2 regions of the Thermoanaerobacter sp. CM-CNRG TB177 genome follow, and region 1 is predicted to be linked to the other one. Evidence: predicted binding sites of a transcription regulator. Region 1 holds the regulator's gene; the other holds the start of a gene.
What was found. The regulator HrcA, encoded in region 1, represses chaperone genes, less so after heat shock. The targets are predictions, from matches to a motif close to ATTAGCACTCANNNNNNNTGAGTGCTAAT.
Positions count from the first base shown of each region.

Region 2: a site for HrcA is predicted at 2,793-2,821, ahead of groES (co-chaperone GroES). Genes of this name have one in related genera too.

Region 1 covers NZ_JAFCAC010000103.1:52,827-67,783, reverse strand. Annotated here, with positions in the region: gene I4N53_RS11940 (PFL family protein) at 1-967, opposite strand, end outside; gene I4N53_RS11935 (ACT domain-containing protein) at 977-1,255, opposite strand; gene I4N53_RS11930 (16S rRNA (uracil(1498)-N(3))-methyltransferase) at 1,375-2,112, opposite strand; gene prmA (50S ribosomal protein L11 methyltransferase) at 2,119-3,045, opposite strand; gene dnaJ (molecular chaperone DnaJ) at 3,073-4,233, opposite strand; gene dnaK (molecular chaperone DnaK) at 4,289-6,127, opposite strand; gene grpE (nucleotide exchange factor GrpE) at 6,145-6,726, opposite strand; gene hrcA (heat-inducible transcriptional repressor HrcA) at 6,749-7,780, opposite strand; gene hemW (radical SAM family heme chaperone HemW) at 7,875-9,002, opposite strand; gene lepA (translation elongation factor 4) at 8,999-10,810, opposite strand; gene I4N53_RS11890 (hypothetical protein) at 10,843-11,112, opposite strand; gene I4N53_RS11885 (glycosyltransferase family 4 protein) at 11,116-12,234, opposite strand; gene I4N53_RS11880 (hypothetical protein) at 12,247-14,421, opposite strand; gene spoIIP (stage II sporulation protein P) at 14,520-14,957, opposite strand, start outside.
Region 2 covers NZ_JAFCAC010000037.1:17-5,761, reverse strand. Annotated here, with positions in the region: gene I4N53_RS02020 (S8 family peptidase) at 1-797, opposite strand, end outside; gene I4N53_RS02015 (hypothetical protein) at 1,110-1,292, shown strand; gene I4N53_RS02010 (hypothetical protein) at 1,364-1,558, shown strand; gene I4N53_RS02005 (hypothetical protein) at 1,637-2,614, shown strand; gene groES (co-chaperone GroES) at 2,847-3,131, shown strand; gene groL (chaperonin GroEL) at 3,146-4,768, shown strand; tRNA gene I4N53_RS01990 (tRNA-Arg) at 4,869-4,945, shown strand; gene I4N53_RS12620 (AAA family ATPase) at 5,247-5,426, opposite strand.

The DNA of each region.
Region 1 (14,957 bases):
TTACACCGCCTTTTTTGACGGCATCATTTAAGAGCGCCAGTGCTGCTGTTGTACCAGGTGCACCGCATTTTGAAAGTCCCATTGCTTCAAGTATGTTTGCGATACTATCACCAATTTCGGGAGTTGGTGCAAGCGACAGGTCAAGTATGCCAAAAGATGTGTTTAATCTTTCTGCTGCAAGCCTTCCTATAAGTTCACCTGCACGTGCAATCTTAAAGGAAGTTTTTTTAATAATTTCGGAAATTTGACCAAAATCAGCTTTGTTATCAAGCTTTGAAAGTGCTGCTAAAATTACGCCTGGTCCACTTACGCCAACATTAATGACGCATTCGCCTTCACCTACACCGTGAAAAGCACCCGCCATAAATGGATTGTCTTCCGGCGCATTACAGAAAACTACAAGTTTAGCTGCACCTATTCCGTCTTTGTCTTTTGTAAGTTCGGCGGTTTTTTTAATTATTTTCCCCATTAAAGCTACGGCATCCATATTTATACCTGCTTTTGTTGTAGCTACATTGATTGAAGAACAAACCCGTTCAGTAGAAGATAATGCTTCAGGTATTGAATTTATTAATCTTAAATCACCATCAGTAAAACCTTTGTGTACAAGTGCCGAGTACCCTCCGATGAAATTAACCCCGACTTCTTTTGCTGCAGCATCCAGTGCCTTTGCTATTTTTATAAAATCTTCCGTGCTTTTTGCGCTTTCGGAAATTAAAGCTATTGGTGTTACAGAAATGCGTTTGTTGACAATAGGTATGCCAAATTCTGATTCAAGGTCATTTGCTACTTTTACGAGATTCTTTGCCTTTTTTGTAATTTTATCGTATATTTTATTTGATAAAGTTTCTACATTATCGCTTACGCAATCTCTTAAATTTATACCCATTGTTATAGTTCTTATGTCAAGTTTTTCAGCTTGTACCATACGTATGGTTTCTTCTATTTCATCAAACGCAAATCTCATATCAATCCCTCACAGTCTATGCATTGCCCTGAATATGTCTTCTTTTTGAATATCAATCTTAAGTCCCATTTTCTCTCCAAGAGAATTTAAGTTTTCTTTTAAAATATTAAATTCCACTGTACTATTTGATATATCAACAATCATAATCATAGTAAATATATCCCTTAAAATTGTCTGGCTGATGTCGAGAATATTTATATTTGCTTCAGCTAACAATTTTGAAACAGAGTAAATAATACCGACCTTGTCTACTCCAATTATGGATATAATCGCTTTTTGCACATTCACCAAAACCACTCCTTGCCCTATTTCTGTATAGTATACTATAGTGCGAATATATTTGCAAATATACATTTTTTAATTGTTTTTTCGTAGTTTTATGTAATATAACTTTTGTGTTCCTATTGTTAACCCATATCTCCCAACTCATACATCACTATGGAACACACACTAATAGCTGCTGTCTCTGTTCTTAAAATCCTCGGTCCCAAACTCACAAGTTTAGCGCTATACCTTAAAGCCAAATCAACTTCCTCTTCTGAAAATCCTCCTTCAGGACCTACAAAAATAGCAACTTTTTTAATATTTTTTACTCCATCTAATACTTCTTTTAATTTTAAAGTTTTTTCTTTTTCGTATGGGATTATACATAAGTCAAATTCCTCAATTTGCTTTAATGCCTCCTCAAAAGAAATAGGCATACAAATTTCGGGCAATGACGTTCTGCCCGATTGTTTACAGGCTTCCCGAGATATCTTATTCCATCTTTCAATTTTTTTGTTTAAATTGCTGTTTTTTATATCTACAACCGAATAGCGAGTTATAATGGGAATAAATTTTTTAACTCCTATCTCTGTACATTTTTGAATTATTAATTCCATTTTATCTGACTTGGGCAAACCCTGAAATAATGCAATTTCAATTGAACTTTCAGTATTCGATTGTAATTTGCTTTCTAAAAATAAAATTACTCTGTTTTTTTCTACGCCATAAATAGATGTTTGATATTCAGTAGAACCGTCAGATATTACAATTTCATCTCCTTTTTTCAATCGAAGAACATTTATTATGTGATGAGTATCTTTTCCCTCTATATAGGCAAAATTTTCTTTTATTTTTTCTTTATCAACAAAAAATTTCCTCATAATAACTCACTTTTTCCTTGATAATATTGTACACCATTCTCCTTCTTCTTTTATTTGCAATATCTCAAAAAATGGCTGTATTTTTTCCATGACTTCTTTTTTTCTACTTTTTATTATACCACTAGCTAAAAATAAGCCCTCTTCTTTTAAGTATTTAGGAACCTCTGTCGACAACTTAATTATCACATCAGCAATAATATTTGCCACTATAATGTCAGCTTTTCCGTCAAATTCATTTAATAAATCACTTTTAAATACTTTCACATTTTGTAAGTTATTTAATTCTACATTTTGTCTGGCTACTTCCACAGAAACTTCGTCTATATCCGCCGCATAAACTTCCTTTGCTCCTAATTTACTACTAGCGATACTAAGTATACCTGAACCACAACCTATATCAAAAACTATGCTTTCTGGCATCACAATTTCCTCTAAAAGTTCCAAACACATCTTTGTGGTCTCATGGGTGCCTGTGCCAAAAGCCATTCCGGGGTCTAACTCGATAATTATCTCTTCTCCTTGAGATACATATTCTTCCCAAGAAGGCTTAATCACTATTTTCTTTCCTATTTTTAGAGGCTTATAATACTGTTTCCAATTATTTGCCCAGTCCTCTTCATCCACTTCTGAAACTTTTAAGTCAAAATTTCCTATATCAATTCCAAAAGATTTAAGTTCTACAATTCTATCTTTTAAAATATTTATTTTATCTATAGTATCTGAAGCAATAGGAAAATAGGCAAAAACCTTAATATTTCCCTCTTCTTCAAAAAGAGAAGGCTCTATATAATCCCAATTATCACTTTGCGCCAACAGTTTTACATCATTAGGGTTTTTTATAACTACACCGCCAGCTCCTAATTCGTGCATGATATTTGTCACAGCCTCTTCTGCTTCTTGTGTAGTTGTAACTTGTACTTCAATCCATTTCATTCTTTTCACACCTTTAATTTAAATTTATTATCCGCCAAAAGCATCCTTCATCCTTTGAAAAAAGGATTTTGATTCTGTCGCAGTATTTCCTTCTAATTTTTTTAATTCTCTTAGCAATTCTTTTTGCTTTTCTGTCAACTTTTTAGGCACATCAATATAAACTTCTACAATTTGGTCTCCGCGTCCTCTTCCATTTATGTGAGGAATCCCTTTTCCCCTTAACCTAAACTTAGTCCCTGTCTGAGTTCCTTCTGGTATTGTAAAACTAACTGTTCCATCCATCGTAGGAATTTTTATTTCTCCGCCTAAAGCTGCATCAGCAAAACTTATAGGCATTTTCAAATGCACATTGTATCCTTCTCTTGTGAACAACTCGTGGGGCTTTACGTGAATTACAATATACAGATCTCCCCTTGGACCTCCTCTTAAGCCTGGCTCTCCTTCCCCTCTTAAGGTAAGCATTTGTCCTTCGTCTATTCCTGCTGGTATAGTAACTCTAATTTTTCTCCTCCTTCTAATTCTACCTGTTCCACCGCATTTGTTGCAAGGGTCAGTAATAATTTTTCCTTCACCATGGCACCTATGACAAGTTCTTATATTTACAATTCTTCCAAAAGGAGTATTCTGTGCAGTTCTCACTTCACCAGTTCCATGGCATACAGGACAAGTCTCCGGTTTGCTACCTGGCTTTGCCCCTGTTCCTTTACACACATCGCATTCTTCAAATCGCTCAACCTCTATCTCTTTTTCTGTTCCAAAAGCAGCCTCTTCAAAAGTTAAAGTAAGGTCATATCTTATGTCATTACCCTTTTGAGGGCCTGTTTCTGCTCTTCTCCTGCCAGTACCAAAGAAATCATTAAAAATATCGCCAAATATATCGCCAAATCCTCCAAAGCCTCCAAAATCAAAACCGCCCTCTCCAAAACCTCCTTGACCAAATCCACCTTGGCCAAAACCGCCTTGCTCAAAGGCTGCGTCTCCAAATTGGTCATATTGGGCTCTTTTTTGAGGGTCGGAGAGAATTTCGTAAGCTTCGTTTATTTCTTTAAATTTTTGCTCTGCTTCTTTATCTCCTGGGTTCAAGTCAGGATGATATTTCTTAGCAAGCCGTCTATAAGCCTTTTTTATTTCCTCTTCTGTGGCATTTCTATCTACTCCTAATATTTCATATAAATCTTTTTTAGCCACTTTCTCACCTGCCTTTCATTACGTAAATTAGAACCAGGTAAAACCTGGTTCTATATTATTTATTATCATCATCCTCCACTTTATAGTTGGCTTCATAAACATTGTCCTGTGTTGTACCTTGTCCAGCACTACCTGTATTTGTAGCTCCTCCCGTTTGTCCTCCCGCTTGTTGGTATATTCTTGTAGAAACTTTGTAGAAGGCTTGTGAAAGTTTCTCAGAAGCATTTTTAATCGCTTCTATATCGCTTCCTTCAAGAGCTTTTCTTACATTTTCTATTTCTCTATTTATTTCATCTTTTTCGGCTTGCGTCATCTTATCTCCAAGGTCTTTCATTGTTTTTTCAGCTTGATAAATGAGAGAATCTGCTTTATTCCTTATTTCGATTTCTTCTTTCTTCTTCCTATCTTGTTCTTCATACTGCTTAGCCTCATTAATCATTCTTTGTATCTCTTCTTCTGACAAATTAGTTGTAGAAGTAATAGTTATATCCTGAGATTTACCAGTACCTAAGTCTTTTGCAGAAACATGTACAATTCCATTGGCATCTATGTCAAAAGTAACTTCAATTTGAGGTACTCCTCTTGGAGCTGGTGGAATCCCTGACAAAATAAACCTTCCGAGAGTTTTGTTGTCTTTTGCCATAGGCCTTTCGCCTTGTAACACGTGTATTTCAACAGAAGTCTGATTATCCGCTGCAGTGGTAAATATCTGGCTCTTTCTTGTAGGTATTGTGGTGTTTCTCTCTATAATCTTAGTAAATACTCCACCTAAGGTCTCTATACCCAAAGACAAAGGTGTTACGTCCAGTAAGAGAATATCTTTCACTTCTCCGACCAATACTGCCGCCTGTATAGCTGCACCTATAGCCACTGCCTCATCTGGGTTAATTCCTTTGTGAGGTTCTTTACCCATTATTCTCTTTACTGTCTCCTGTACCAAAGGCACTCTTGTAGAACCACCAATGAGAATGACTTTATCAATATCAGAAGGTTTTAAACCTGCGTCGCTTAATGCTTGGTTAACAGGACCTACAGTTGATTCTACAAGGTCGGAGATTAGCTCTTCAAATTTTGCCCTTGTAAGATTTACATCTATATGTTTTGGACCTGTAGCATCAGCAGTAATAAATGGCAAGTTTATATTAGTAACCGTTGCAGAAGAAAGCTCTATTTTTGCTTTTTCCGCAGCATCTTTTAGTCTCTGCAATGCCATCCTGTCATTTCTTAAGTCAATTCCATATTCTTTTTTGAAGTTGTCAGCAAGCCAATCTATTATCCTTTGGTCGAAGTCATCCCCACCCAAGTGGTTATTGCCACTTGTAGCCAAAACTTCAAATACTCCATCTCCTATTTCCAAAATAGAAACGTCAAAAGTACCGCCACCTAAGTCGTAAACCATTATCTTTTGATTTCCTTCTTTGTCAAGGCCATATGCCAAAGCAGCAGCTGTCGGCTCATTTATTATTCTCAAAACCTCAAGACCTGCAATCCTACCTGCGTCTTTTGTAGCCTGTCTTTGGCTGTCATTGAAATAAGCAGGAACAGTAATTACCGCCTGTGTAACTTTTTCACCCAAGTAAGCTTCTGCATCAGCCTTGAGCTTTTGCAAAATCATTGCAGAAATCTCTTGAGGTGTATATTCTTTATCGTCAATTTTTACTTTGTAATCAGTTCCCATGTGTCTTTTTATAGACATTATAGTCCTGTCAGGATTTACAATTGCCTGCCTTTTTGCAACTTGCCCTACTAACCTTTCTCCTTCTTTAGTAAAAGCAACGACTGAAGGCGTAGTACGAGCTCCTTCTGCGTTAGGTATTACTACAGGTTGGCCTCCTTCCATAACAGCAACACAAGAAAAAGTAGTTCCTAAGTCAATTCCTATAACTTTCCCCATATTTTTCAACCTCCTTTTTATTTTGCTACTTTAACCAAACTTGGTCTTATTACTTTATCTTTTAGATAATACCCTTTTTGGAAAACTTCAATAATTTCATTTGGTTGTTTTCCTTCTACCTCTTCCTGCATTACAGCATGGTGCTTATAGGGGTCAAAAATCTGCCCCTCTGCTTCAATTTCTTTTACACCAAATTTATCCAACATCTTTTTAAACTGCCTGTAAATTAATTCTATCCCTTCTTTTAGAGAATTATAATCTCCACTGCTCGCCAAAGCTCTTTCAAAATTATCCATAACAGGCAAAAGTTCTAAAATTACTATTTCTTTACCATATTCTACCATTTCTGATTTTTCTTTTTCTGTTCTCTTCCTGTAATTTTCAAATTCTGCTTTCAATCTTTGTGCAATATCTAAATATTCTTGAGCTTCAGCCTCTTTTTGCTGAAGTTTTTGCTTTAATTCCTCTATTTCATCAACCGTTTGTTGCTGATGCTCTTGCTGTGTTTGTTCTTCCTCTTCAGGAGGCCCTTCCATTTGTTCATTTGATTCTAAATTATTTACATCATTTTCCTCCTCTTTGTTAATTTCTTTTTCCATCTCTTCCACTTATATCACCTCGTTATATTTCATCATTGTATATACTCGACAAAAGATTTGAAAGCTCTTTTGTCATCACATTGATTTCACTAATCAACTTCCTATAATCCATTCTTGTAGGTCCTATAATTCCTATTGTACCCACCACACGGCCATTAATCTTATAAGTAGTTTTTATTACGCTTAAATCCTTCATCTCTTCAAACTTGTTTTCGCTTCCTATTCTCACATCTATAAAATCTACTTCAGGCTCTAAAACTTCGTTCAATAACGACTTGTTGTCCAAAAGATTGAAGAAATTTTTTGCTTTGCCTAAATCCTTGTATTCAGGAAAATCTAAAATATGGGAAGTTCCATCCGCATAAATGTCTGTTTCCTGTAACTGCTTCAAGCTCAAAAGTATAGTGTTTATCAATTCGTCGGCTATAAAAGCCATCTCTCCCAACATCTGCCTTAAATCCTGTTGTAAAAACTCAAAAATATCTTTTTCACTTTTTCCGGCAATTTTCTCGTTTAACAAATTATTTAAAAACTCAAAAATAGTTCTATCTACATTTTGGCATAAATTTAGCAAGTAATTTTTTACAATTCCTGTGTCCGTCACTACTAAAAAGATCATTTTATTAGAAGCAACAGGTATAAGTTGGATTTTCTTTATTCTATCAGGGTTCAACTTTGGCATTTTAGCAACTGTAGTATGGTGAGTTATGTTAGCCAAAATTCTTGCATATTTCTTTACAATTTCATCAAATTCTGCTATTATTTCCTCGCGAGTATTATAGCTAATTGGAGGGTCATTGTTTATATAATTTCGAAGAATGCTGTCTACATAAAATCTATATCCTTTATCTGAAGGTATTCTTCCTGCGGAAGTATGAGGTTGCTCCAAATATCCCATTTCTTCTAAATCCGCCATTTCGTTTCTTATAGTAGCAGAACTTAATCCTATATTGTACTTCTTAGCTATTGTTCTCGACCCTATTGGCTCTGCCGTCATAATATAATCAGTAATAACCGCATATAGTATTTTTTTCTTCCTATCATCTAACGGCATTTTCACCACCCCATGTATTATTAGCACTCTACTCGATTGAGTGCTAATTCATGTTTTTAAAATACCACTCTTATAATTTTTTGTCAATACTCATTTAGGGCAGAAATTCTTCAAAAATGACGTTAGAGACATCAATACCCCTCTCGGTAAGTTTTACACACTCATTATCAATCTCAATTAGACCTTCTTTTAAGTATTTTTGTATTACTTTTTTGTAAATTTCAAACAAACTGATACCAAATCTTTTCTTAAAATCCTTGTCACACACTCCTTTTGTCATTCTCATTCCTAAAAACATAAACTCAGCCATTCTATCTTGTTTTGTCAACTTTATCTTTTCCTTAACTGCACTTTTTCTTTCTAAAATGCTCTTAATATAGTCTTTTATATTTTCAATATTACTATATCTCACATCCGCCATATAAGAATGGGCTCCTGCACCAAATCCCAAATAATTTTTGCATTCCCAGTATAAAATATTGTGGCGACATTCAAATGTGGGCAATGCAAAATTAGATATTTCGTAATGGTGATAGCCTTTTTCTTTTAAAAACTCTATACCCCAATGATACATTTTAAGCTCTTCTTCCTCATCAACTATAGGCAACTGACCCTTTTCATAAAGTCTGTAAAAGGAGGTGTTAGGTTCTAAAATCAAGCTATAAGTAGAAACATGCGTCGGCTGTAATTTTACTACTTCTTTTAAAGTTTCTTGCCACTCTTTAAAGGTTTGAGTAGGAAGAGCATACATAAGGTCTATATTTATATTGTCAAAGAACTTTTTCACTAACTCATAATTTCCAAAAAATTCTTCTACTGTATGAATTCTACCTATATATTTTAAAAGCCTATTTTGAAAAGCTTGAAGTCCAATACTTACTCGGTTTATCCCGTTGTCTTTATAAATTTTTAGTTTTTCTTCAGTTATAAGGCCGGGATTCATTTCAATAGTAATTTCGCAACCATCAAGTATTTTATAATTTTTAAATACAGATTTCAATATCTTCTCTATATAAGAAGGAGGCAAAAGGTTAGGGGTACCTCCTCCTATATAAACCGAAACCACATTATAATCTTTTGTAGAATTTGATTCTATTTCCATAAGTAGTGCCCGAATATAGTCGTCAAAAAGATAATCATAGCCTGCATAAGAATTAAAATCACAATAATAGCATTTTCTTTTACAAAAAGGAATGTGAATGTATAATCCTATCTCCCTCATTTTTCATCATCTAATTTCAATATTGACATAAAAGCCTCTTGAGGTATTTCAACACTTCCCACCTGTCTCATGCGCTTTTTACCTTCTTTTTGCTTCTCCAAAAGTTTTTTCTTACGAGTTACGTCTCCTCCATAGCACTTGGCAAGGACATTTTTCCTCAAAGCTTTTACAGTCTCTCTTGCAATAATCTTAGAACCTATTGCAGCCTGGATTGGGATTTCAAAAAGATGCCTTGGAATATTTTCTTTTAACTTTTCTACAATTTTTCTCGCTTTTTCATAGGCTTTATCCTTGTGAACTATCATCGATAAAGCGTCTACTAAGTCACCGTTTATTAAAATATCCAATTTTACTAAGTTAGATTCTTTATATCCTTTAAGCTCATAGTCGAAGGAGGCATAACCCCTTGTTCGTGACTTTAAAGCATCAAAAAAGTCGTATATTATCTCATTCAAAGGCATTTCATATTTTAAAAGTACGCGAGTTTGTTCTAAATATTCCATTCCTAAATATACTCCCCGCCTATCCTGGCAAAGCTCCATAACTGCCCCTACATATTGAGTAGGCACCATAATAGTAGCTTCCACAATTGGCTCTTCAATATGATCTATTTGCGTAGGAGGCGGCATTTTTGTGGGATTGTCCAAATCCAATACTTCTCCATTGGTTTTGTAAACTTTGTAAATTACACTCGGTGCAGTGGTAACAAGATTTAAGTTGTACTCCCTTTCCAACCTTTCTTGAACTATTTCCATGTGTAAAAGCCCTAAAAAGCCACACCTAAATCCAAAACCTAAGGCAGCAGAGGTGTCAGGTTCAAATACAAGTGACGCGTCATTTAACTGAAGTTTTTCTAAAGCCTCTTTTAAATTTTCATAGTCTTGTCCATCCGCAGGATAAATGCCACAAAAGACCATTGGCACTACTTCTTTATAGCCAGGAAGTGGAGAATCAGTGGGATTGTCTGCATCTGTTATTGTATCTCCTACGCGAGTATCTTTTACATTTTTTATGCTAGCAGCAATGTAGCCAACCTCACCTGCTTTAAGCTCTTCTACTGGATAAAGGTTAGGTCTAAACATTCCCACTTCTGTAACTTCAAAAACTTTGCCAGTAGAAAACATTTTTATTCTCATCCCTGGTTTAACAATTCCATCCACTACCCTTACAAAGCTTATTGCTCCTTTGTAGTTATCATAAAAAGAGTCAAAAATTAGCGCTTTTAAAGGCTTGTTTTCATCACCTTTTGGAGGTGGAATTCTATTCACAATGGCTTCTAAAACTTCTTCTATACCTATGCCTTCTTTAGCAGAGGTAAGCAAAGCATCTTCTGCGTCAATCCCAATCACGTCTTCAATTTCTTTTTTTACAAGTTCAGGATTTGCTGAAGGAAGGTCTATTTTATTTATCACAGGTACTATCTCTAAATCATGTTCTAAAGCCATATACACATTAGCAAGGGTTTGCGCCTCAATTCCTTGTGTAGCGTCTACTACAAGCAGAGCTCCTTCACATGCTGCAATGCTTCTGGATACCTCGTAAGTAAAATCCACATGCCCAGGGGTATCAATAAGATTAAGTTCATATTCATTTCCGTCTTTAGCTTTATAAATCATCCTTACAGGCTTTAACTTTATAGTAATTCCTCTCTCCCTCTCCAATTCTAAATTATCTAAAATTTGCTTATCTGTCTCCCTCTCAGAAAGAAAACCCGTTTTCTCAATAAGTCTATCTGCCAGAGTAGATTTACCATGGTCTATATGGGCGATAATACAAAAATTTCTAATATACTCCATCCTTTCTGACATTGTGTACCTCCTCAAAAATTAAAGAATACACCTCATTTCAAAAATCGGTCTTTACAATATTGGCTCAATCTACCTATGTCAATAACCGACTCCTTACCAAAAATTTTTACAATTATCTTTTCCTTATTTGAATATACGCCAAATATATTTACTTTTCTCACTCCTGTAGTAATTTCATTAAAGGAAGAATCAGCTATTACAAGCCCTATTATCATAATAACAATGTACAATAAAAGAGCAAAGATTACAAGTCTCTTTCTTCGAATTTGTTTTCTTCTCTCTTTTGTCCTTGTAAGTCTCATCTTTTACCTTCCTTTCAAAGCTTCGTAAATCTGTTGCATTTGTTCAATCATTTTATCGCAACTATATTTTTTCGCACTTTCTTTTCCCTTTACACTCATATTTTTTCTCAACTTTTCATCTTTTAAAATTTTCTCTATAGCATTTGCTAACTCTTCAGGATTTTCCTTTTCTACCAAAATTCCCTCTACACCATCTTGTATTATTTCTGGAATACCTCCCACCTTTGTAGCTATGATAGAGATACCTTCATTTAAAGCTTCAATTACAGAAATTCCAAATCCTTCTTCATGAGAAGGAAGCACAAATAAGTCAAGATTTCTCAAAAAAGAAGGAATGTCATTTCTATACCCTAGTAAAAAGAATCTGTCTTTTAAATTTAAACTCTCAATCATTTTTTGTAATTCTTCTTTAAAAGGACCATCTCCTGCTACAAAAAAATAGGCATTTATATTTTTTAAAATCGAAGCCGCTTTTATTAAATCCTGAACACCTTTAGTAGGAATAAGTCTTGCTATACTTCCTACAATAAATGAGTCTTGTGGCAAATTGAATTTTTCTTTTAAATTAAGAGTTGTTTCCTCATAAAAAGAAGTATCAATGCAATTGTACACTACCTTTATTTTGTTTTTCTCTATTTTTTGATTTACGACTAGATCTTCTTTTAATGCTTTAGAAACAGCAATAAACTGGTGGGTTTTTTTGTCTAGAACTTTTGTCAAACTTAACAGAAGTTTCTTTTTGTAAAAATTCATATTATCGTAATTTGCAAAGTTGTGGACTGTCACTACTGTTTTCACAGGCATAGCAAAACATGCAATTCTTCCTACGAATGAAGCTTTTGCCCCATGCATGTGAACAATATCTGGCTTAAACTCATATATTGCTTTTTGTACAAACCTTATTGCCCTATAGTCTTTTTTTAAACTAAGTCCGTCTCCAATGCCAACATTATATACTGCAATCCCCAACCTTTTAAGATATTCTTGAGTTTTTTCGTCAAAAGAACACAAAACAGCCACTTCATACCTATTTTTGTCTAGCAATCTCACCAGTGACAATAAATGTTTTTTTATTCCCCCTTCTGATTTTCTCACAATTTGCAATATCCTTGTTTTTTTCATGAAACCACCTTTTTAAGCCATTTCTTCAATAACAAAATGTATTAGCATAGGTCCAACAAATACCATCATTGTAGCTGACGCTACAATTCCTGAATCATTAAAAATAAGCGCAAAAACACTCCCTATAATCGTTGCTACAAAACACGTTCCAATGTAAGTATGCTTTTTAAAAATTTCCCTCAAAACTCCCACAGGTTTGAAAAAAAGAACCAGCAAAACACCTATAAGTGTCAATAACACTCTTGACCATATGGAATATTTTATGAGCTTATAATTCATCAAAAGCTTTCTTTCAAAAATTTGTAATAAAGATTTTATACCCTGGCTTTTTACTAAAGCAAAAGTTTGTCCTATGTGAGTTTGTTGAGAAACTGGTCTTAAAGAATCCAAGTAAAACAGCCCAAGAAGCATTAAAACTATCCCTATACCAATATACAATAGATTTTTTACGTTAATTTTTTTATCATATAAAAGTAACAATGCCACAGCAAAAGCTCCAAAGGCCGATATCGCACCTCCCACATTTGTGCCTATATTTGGAGCTGCAATAAAATAGAATACCAGTGCGTATATCATTGTAGTTATAGCTAAAAGCAGCTTTTTATTCGAAAAAATTTCAAAAGCCATTGTAGTAAAACATAAGACAGCTCCAATCAATATCCCCATATACTCGTTTCCTATGCCATAAAAGCGTGCTCCTCCTATGACGTCATAGCTTAAAAAGGAATTTTTCAGCAAATACTGTCCCGTTACAAGGTCAATTAATAAAACAAGGGAAGTAATCAAGCCTATTATAGCGTAGAAATAATAACCATAAGGATTAATTTCATGAATTGCAATAATTGCTACTGCTGTCAAAAATAATATTCCAACGAAACTATGGGATAAACTGGTATAATTAAACAAAGGTAGTAGCAAAAAAGCCAGAGGAATAGTAGAAACAAAAAACAACAGTGGTTTTAAATACACAGCATATTTTTTTAAAAACAGCAAAACTAATAGGCTAAAAATTAAAATTATTATCTCTAAAACTACATAAATCTTCAAAAAAATAGGCCTATAAGTGTAATTAAAAACTAGTTTATGACTTTCGGATAATAATTTGTCTACACTTCCTTTGTAACCAGAATTATAAAGGGGATGTCCCGTCAAAAAAGTGGGTATAGGAATATCAAAAAACTGTAAAATTGTCGGCATTAAATCTGTATTTGTTACAATACCCACCCTTTTTGTTGTGTCTGAAGTAACATAGCCTTTGGTAAAGCCTGGTCCAAAAAGTATTATGGGAGTTAGATAACTTTTTTGCCCCATGTCTTTAGATGGAGGAAGTGGAGTTAAGACAATGTATAAGGTGTTGGGACTGCCTTCTTTTATAATTTTACCAATAAATTCATCTGCTTTATATAAAGCCCTTTTTTTATTTCTTTCATTAATTTTATCCATTGCATACTCATGGTAATCATTCGCTCTTATCGTATCTCCTAATTGAAAAACTGTTAAGTCAGGCTTCTCTTTCATTTCTGTATATTTTTGATAAAGTACATCATAATCTGTCATAATTCCAAAAGGGCTTAAAGGGTCCCTTTTTAAGACATTGTCACTCACATCCCCAAAGTCTACTATTCCTTTTTCATCCATTACTATAAGAGGCGCATATCTTCTTCGTTCTACACCAGTATCTTCATTGCCAAACACAGCAACAGTTTTTCCATTTTGTTTTAAAAGAGTACCTAATAGACCAGGTACTATAATGTGACTTCTAGTTAGGTTATTTCTCTCAATTTGAGCAAAATCTAGATTTACTATATTAAATATTTGTGGCTTAATACCCGTATTCCTTTTGAAAATTGTAGCGGCTTGTTCTCCATTTACTATTTCAGAAGCGTTAAAATTAAGGGAAGCTTCTTCAGAACCTACAGCTCTTGTCCCACAGCCAATTGTCATATACACATTTTCAGGAGACCTACCTCCGTCGGAATTCACCGTCATAAGTCCATATGTACCATTTTCCATGAGATATTTTATATTAGGAAGGTCATTTGCAACATAGTCATTTAAATTAACTCTATCTACAATAAATATAACTATTTTTCTATTTTTCATACTATTTACTTGTCCATAAGAAAAAGTGCTACAAAGGATTAAAAACGCCAAAACCACTCCAATTATTCTTGCTACAAATTTCATAAAGAACCTCCTAAATCATTGATAATTACAGTAATTTATTTTAACCTTTTTTTTAATTAATATCAACACTCTTATCACTATAAAACAAAAAGCAGTTTTCACTGCTCAAAATCCTGTTGCTGTTTTATTACTTCATATATGGCTTTAGCCAGATATTTTGTAGTTGCAATTGCTTCCTCTAAAGTATTATAATTACTCCCTAATTCAATCAGTATCGATTTCTCAAGAAGATGCTGGTTATATTCACTATAAGGCTTTACCTGTACTCCTAAAGATAAGCCAGGATATAGCTCATTTAATTTATCACTTACCCTTTTGGCAAATTCGTAATTCTTTCTCCAATCTTCTTTCATTTCCGGTGTCCTTCTTGAACCTATAATAAAAGAAACTTTTGCTATTTTTTCTCCGTTTAAATCCATCACATATTTTTTTCTAAATTCTTGATTTTGCAAACTGCTCAAAACAGGAATAGTTTCTACCCCTGGTTTCATAACAGCACCATAGCCATCTCTATGTAAATCGATCGCCACTTTAAT
Region 2 (5,745 bases), on a different contig from region 1:
CCGGCTGCAACAGTTACTACTAATCCATTTCTCCAAAGAGTATCTACTCCTCTCACCAAAGGGTCTAAAAAAGCAGGAAGAGAAGGAGTTTCACCTATTGAGAGAGAAACTACTCGTATATTGTATTTGTCTTTATTATCTAAAATCCATTGCATTCCTGCTAATATGTCAGAGGATAAGCCCCTGCCATAAGCATCTAATACTTTTACTGCTACTATATTGGCTTCTGGAGCTACGCCTTTGTACTTGCCGCCAGAAGCATATCCATTCCCCGTTGCATCACCAGCTACATGAGTGCCGTGACCATTGTCATCATAGGGTTGCTTTTTTCCATTTACTACATCGTGAAATGCTACTATGCGGTTTTTTGGTTTGGTAAAATCAGGGTGAGGATATATTCCGGTATCTAAAAAGGCAATTGTCACTCCCTTACCGGAGTAGCCTAAATCGTTCGCATTTCGAGAGGCGATTTCTTGAGTGGCAATATAAAGCTGCAGCTTAACAGTTGAGTCTTCTGCTATAAAATGAATTCCTTTTAATGTAGCGAAATTTTTCAATTTATCACAAGGTAAATTTACTGACCAGGCTTTTATGATTGGTAGTTCAAATTTTATACTTCCTCCCATTTTTTCGATTTTTTCTTTTAAAATGTCATAAGATAAATGGGAATACAAAATTACAGGAACACATTCACTTCTTAAATATAATGCTTTTTTTAAAAGCCTTTTATCGATTTTATTTGATACATAAATTTCCTTTGCTATTTTAGAAAAAGCAAACATTGGAATAAGATTCATTAGCGTACCTCCTTTCATGCTATTAACACAATATGTGAAATATAAAAATTTGTTAGTGGAAATTTAAAAAGTGTCACCGTATGAAGTTATATCATATTATGTAGTAGGTCTTTAAAGACCCACATAGAAAAGGATGAGACTTGAAAGGAGGAAAATTATTTATGCCAGTAGATAAAAGTGGAGCAGGATATGGATGTGGATGGTTTTGGATTATAATCATCATACTATTGATCTTGTTGTTTGTCCCAGGGATTATTGTTGAAGAACCAAAAGCTTGATTAGGTATTGAAAATTGTTTAAAGGGGGATCAATATGGCAGGAACAAGTTCAGTTTTTGGGCAAAGCAATTTGCTGTTTTTCTTCTTGATACTTGTATTAGCGCTTGGTGGAAGCCAGCTTAATGTATGGTCTTTAGAGACATTGTTGTTCTTCTTTATACTCCTTGTAATAATAATGGACGGCGGTTTTGATTGGTTCTTCAATGAACTCAAGTAATTTTGAATGGCTCTATCCTGCGATAGAGCCATTTTTATTTGATAAATTTGATATGTGTGGAGTGATAATATATGTCTTTTTCTGGAGATACTCTGTTGTTCTTTTTTGTAATTTTAACTTTGCTGCTGGATGTAAGATTTGAGCTTGAAAGTCTACTGTTTTTCTTTTTAATACTTGTAATTTTACAGGAAGAAAAACCGCGAAAAAAAGCAAAGAATCTTTTTTGGTTATTAACAGGTATTAATTTTAGTAACGCAAATCTTTAAAATTACGGGAAATCTAATAATAATAGACTAGCCCCTTTCATATATTTAGTAAGAGATTAAAAATAGGGGGAATTTGTTTTGCAAAGAGAGATTTTATTAAAAATACTGGCTATAGAACTTTTAATAGTAGCTTTTGTGAGATTTCAAATGATGGGTGTAGAAAGAGAGAAAAATGAGACTGTACCTTCCTCAGGTTCTGATGATAATGGTAAGTTCTTACTACCACAAGAAGATAAAAAGTCGACAATTAATGTGTATGAAATAGTAACAAAAAGTAAAAATTTTGTAGAAAGCGTAAAGCCCTATTTATGCAAAAGAGATCAATATTATGTAGATATTTTTTCTAAAATAGCAGAGATAATTGAGATACAAAAAGATTTAATGAATCTTTCCCAAGAAGAAATTGAGGCAATGGACAAAACTCAGGTAGACAAAATAGGGATTTTAAAAGCAATAAAACCTTATATTGCAGAAGACAAGCAAATTATAATAGATAAGTTTTTAAAATTCCACGAAGCATTAAAGAACTTGCAACAAAGACTAGAAAAATACACAAAAGAAGAGGATAAAGATAACTTTTTTGATAAAATAGTAGATATTTATGAAGCTATACGGCCTATAATACCAGAAGAAAAAATAGAGGAAACTGATAAAATTGCAAAGAATATAAAATTATTAGAGGTATTAAACAAAGCAGAAGGAATTATGAACAGTATGAAAGAGGAGAAAAAACAATCTCAACAAGCAACCAGAGATTTTTATGAAGAAATAACAGAGGAGGAAGAAGAAAAAAGCGAAGAAATAAAAGAAATAGAAGTTGACCTAAAAGAGGGAGAAAAAGATGAGGAAGAAATGGAACAGGAATTGCCAAATAAGGAAGAAAATTTACTCCCTCAAGGTATGTCTGAACAGCAATTAGCAGCTATAAACAATTTAAAATCTATGCTTACAAAAGAACAACAGCAATACATGTATAATATGATAAATTATCTGAAGCAACAGGGTTTGGTTAATTTGTCTAATAAAGAAAAAAGTGACTTAGAAAAAGGGGAATAAATTTTCCCTATATTTTTTATTTAAAAATACAAATTATAGAAACACAATTTAAATCAATAAATAATGGCATAAAATTAAAATATTTGGGTAAAATCATAAATAATACGACTATATGGCCTAAAATAGGCTATAATAAAGTTTGATATGTTTAATTACTTAAATTAATATAGAGATTGGGATTAGCACTCACATAAGTTGAGTGCTAATAAATAAAGGAGGAGGGATAAGGTATATGAGATTAAAACCACTTGGAGACAGAGTTGTAGTCAAAGTAATTCAGGCAGAAGAAGTTACAAAAGGTGGAGTTATTTTGCCAGGTACTGCAAAAGAGAAACCACAACAAGGTGAAGTAGTTGCAGTAGGAACAGGGCAATACATAGACGGCAAAAAGGTAGAGTTAGAAGTGAAAGTTGGCGATAGAGTGATCTTCTCCAAGTATGCCGGGACAGAAGTTAAGTTGGATGGGGAAGAATATCTACTTTTAAGAGAAAGTGATATTTTAGCAATTATAGAATAAGGAGGTAGTTGAAAATGGCAAAACAGATCAAATATGGAGAAGAAGCCCGCAGAGCATTAGAAAGAGGAGTTAATGCAGTTGCAGATACTGTAAAAGTTACATTGGGTCCAAGAGGGCGTAATGTAGTATTGGACAAAAAATATGGTTCACCTACGGTTACAAATGATGGTGTTACCATTGCAAGAGAAATTGAATTAGAAGATCCATTTGAAAATCAAGGTGCGCAGCTTTTGAAAGAAGTGGCTACAAAAACTAACGATGTTGCAGGAGACGGTACAACCACTGCAACGCTTCTAGCTCAGGCTATGGTTCGCGAGGGACTCAAAAACCTTGCTGCAGGAGCTAACCCAATGCTTTTAAGAAGAGGTATTGCGAAGGCTGTAGATGCTGCAGTTGAGGGGTTAAAGAGGATATCCAAACCTATTGATAATAAAGAATCAATTGCTCACGTTGCTTCTATATCTGCTGCTGATGAAGAGATAGGCAATCTCATTGCCGAAGCAATGGACAAAGTAGGTAAAGATGGAGTTATAACTGTTGAAGAATCAAAGACTTTAGGTACAACCCTTGAGGTTGTTGAAGGAATGCAATTTGATAGAGGATATATTTCTCCATACATGGTAACTGATGCTGAAAAAATGGAAGCAGTATTAGAGGAGCCTGTTATACTCATAACAGACAAAAAACTTTCAAATGTCCAAGACTTGTTGCCACTTTTGGAACAAATAGTACAACAGGGTAAAAAACTCCTTATTATAGCTGATGATGTAGAAGGAGAAGCTTTGGCAACATTAGTTGTCAACAAATTGAGAGGTACATTTACTTGTGTTGCAGTAAAAGCTCCTGGCTTTGGCGACAGAAGAAAAGAAATGTTACAAGATATAGCAATACTCACAGGTGGTCAAGTAATTTCAGAAGAATTAGGTTACGACTTAAAAGATGTGAGATTAGATATGCTTGGCCGTGCAAGACAAGTGAAAGTTACAAAAGAGAATACCACAATTGTAGGCGGAGCAGGCGATGCTGCAGAAATTAAGAAGAGAGTAAATCAAATTAAAGCTCAGATTGAAGAAACTACCTCTGATTATGATAGAGAAAAATTACAAGAAAGATTGGCAAAATTAGCAGGTGGCGTAGCTGTTATTCAAGCTGGTGCTGCGACTGAAACAGAGCTTAAAGAAAAGAAACACAGAATTGAAGACGCATTGGCGGCTACAAAAGCAGCAGTAGAAGAAGGTATAGTACCCGGTGGCGGAATTGCACTTTTAAATGTAATAGAAGATGTGCAAAAAGTAGTTGACTCTTTAGATGGCGATTTCAAGACAGGTGCTAAAATAGTTTTAAGGGCATTAGAAGAACCTGTAAGGCAAATTGCAGCAAATGCTGGTGTTGATGGTTCTGTAATAATAGAAAAAATAAAGGCTGCTAAAGATCCTCACTTCGGATATGATGCTTACAAGGAAGAGTTTACAGACATGTTCAAAGCAGGTATCGTAGACCCAACAAAGGTTACAAGGACAGCTTTACAAAATGCTGCATCAATTGCTTCAATGATACTTACAACAGAAGCAGTAGTGGTAGATATACCAGAGAAGAATACAACACCTAATCCCGGTGCAGGAATGGATATGATGTAATTAAAAAGGGGTCTAAGCGAAAGCTTGGTCCCCTTTTTAGTTATTTGGCCTTGACAGCTTTATAATTGTCTGATAAAATACTTCTGTAATAAGTTTTTAAGCGCCCGTAGCTCAGCAGGATAGAGCAGCAGTTTCCTAAACTGCGTGCCGGAGGTTCGAGTCCTCTCGGGCGCACCATTTGAAATTTTGGTGGCCAAGTCTTTCTTGTATTATTTTGGATTTACCCCTCGTTTGTAATAATATTGTCGATGCGTATGACGCAGTAAAAAATATAACCGATACTCCATTTCTTATTTCTCTTTCAAGTTGGCTTTTTGGATTAAATACTATACTTTAAAAACATAGATGTTTTTAAGCGAAATAGTACTAATGAAAGGATTTTATATCAACATCTTTTTGACGAGAAGGGCAACTGTAATAGCAAAAAGGAGAATGTTGTTTAAATAGTTAAAAGTGGAAAATTCCTTAAACACATTCATTAGTCTTTTTGGTAGGCTGGATGCAGGGATAATTCAGGTTCATCAATAACTATTGTACTATTAGATTCTGAATCGTATAAAGCATCACATATGGTAAATATACTCCCAATACCATCGCCAATACCTTCACTATTATGACTTTTGTTATCAAAAGTGAATTTAATAAAAATAGTTTCCACTATCGTTTTAGTTTATTATCCAGTATATTTCATTACCGAGAATCTTTTTTAAAAGAAGATCGAATTTATTTTTTAAGGAGAAATTATTTAAATTAGCTTGTCGCTTACTTCCAGTCGTATTATAAGAGATTATATATTTTTGTAAACATTGAAAGTATGAGAGAATATCGTATTTTAATGTACAACTACAAAAAATTTTGTTTTTGATGTTTAGGAATATTAGAAAAATCCTTCCAATATTAGTTTTTGACAAAGATATAAAAGTTTTAATTTTTTATTAAGGTTCTATAATAAATGTTGGGGTGGATAAAAAACATCT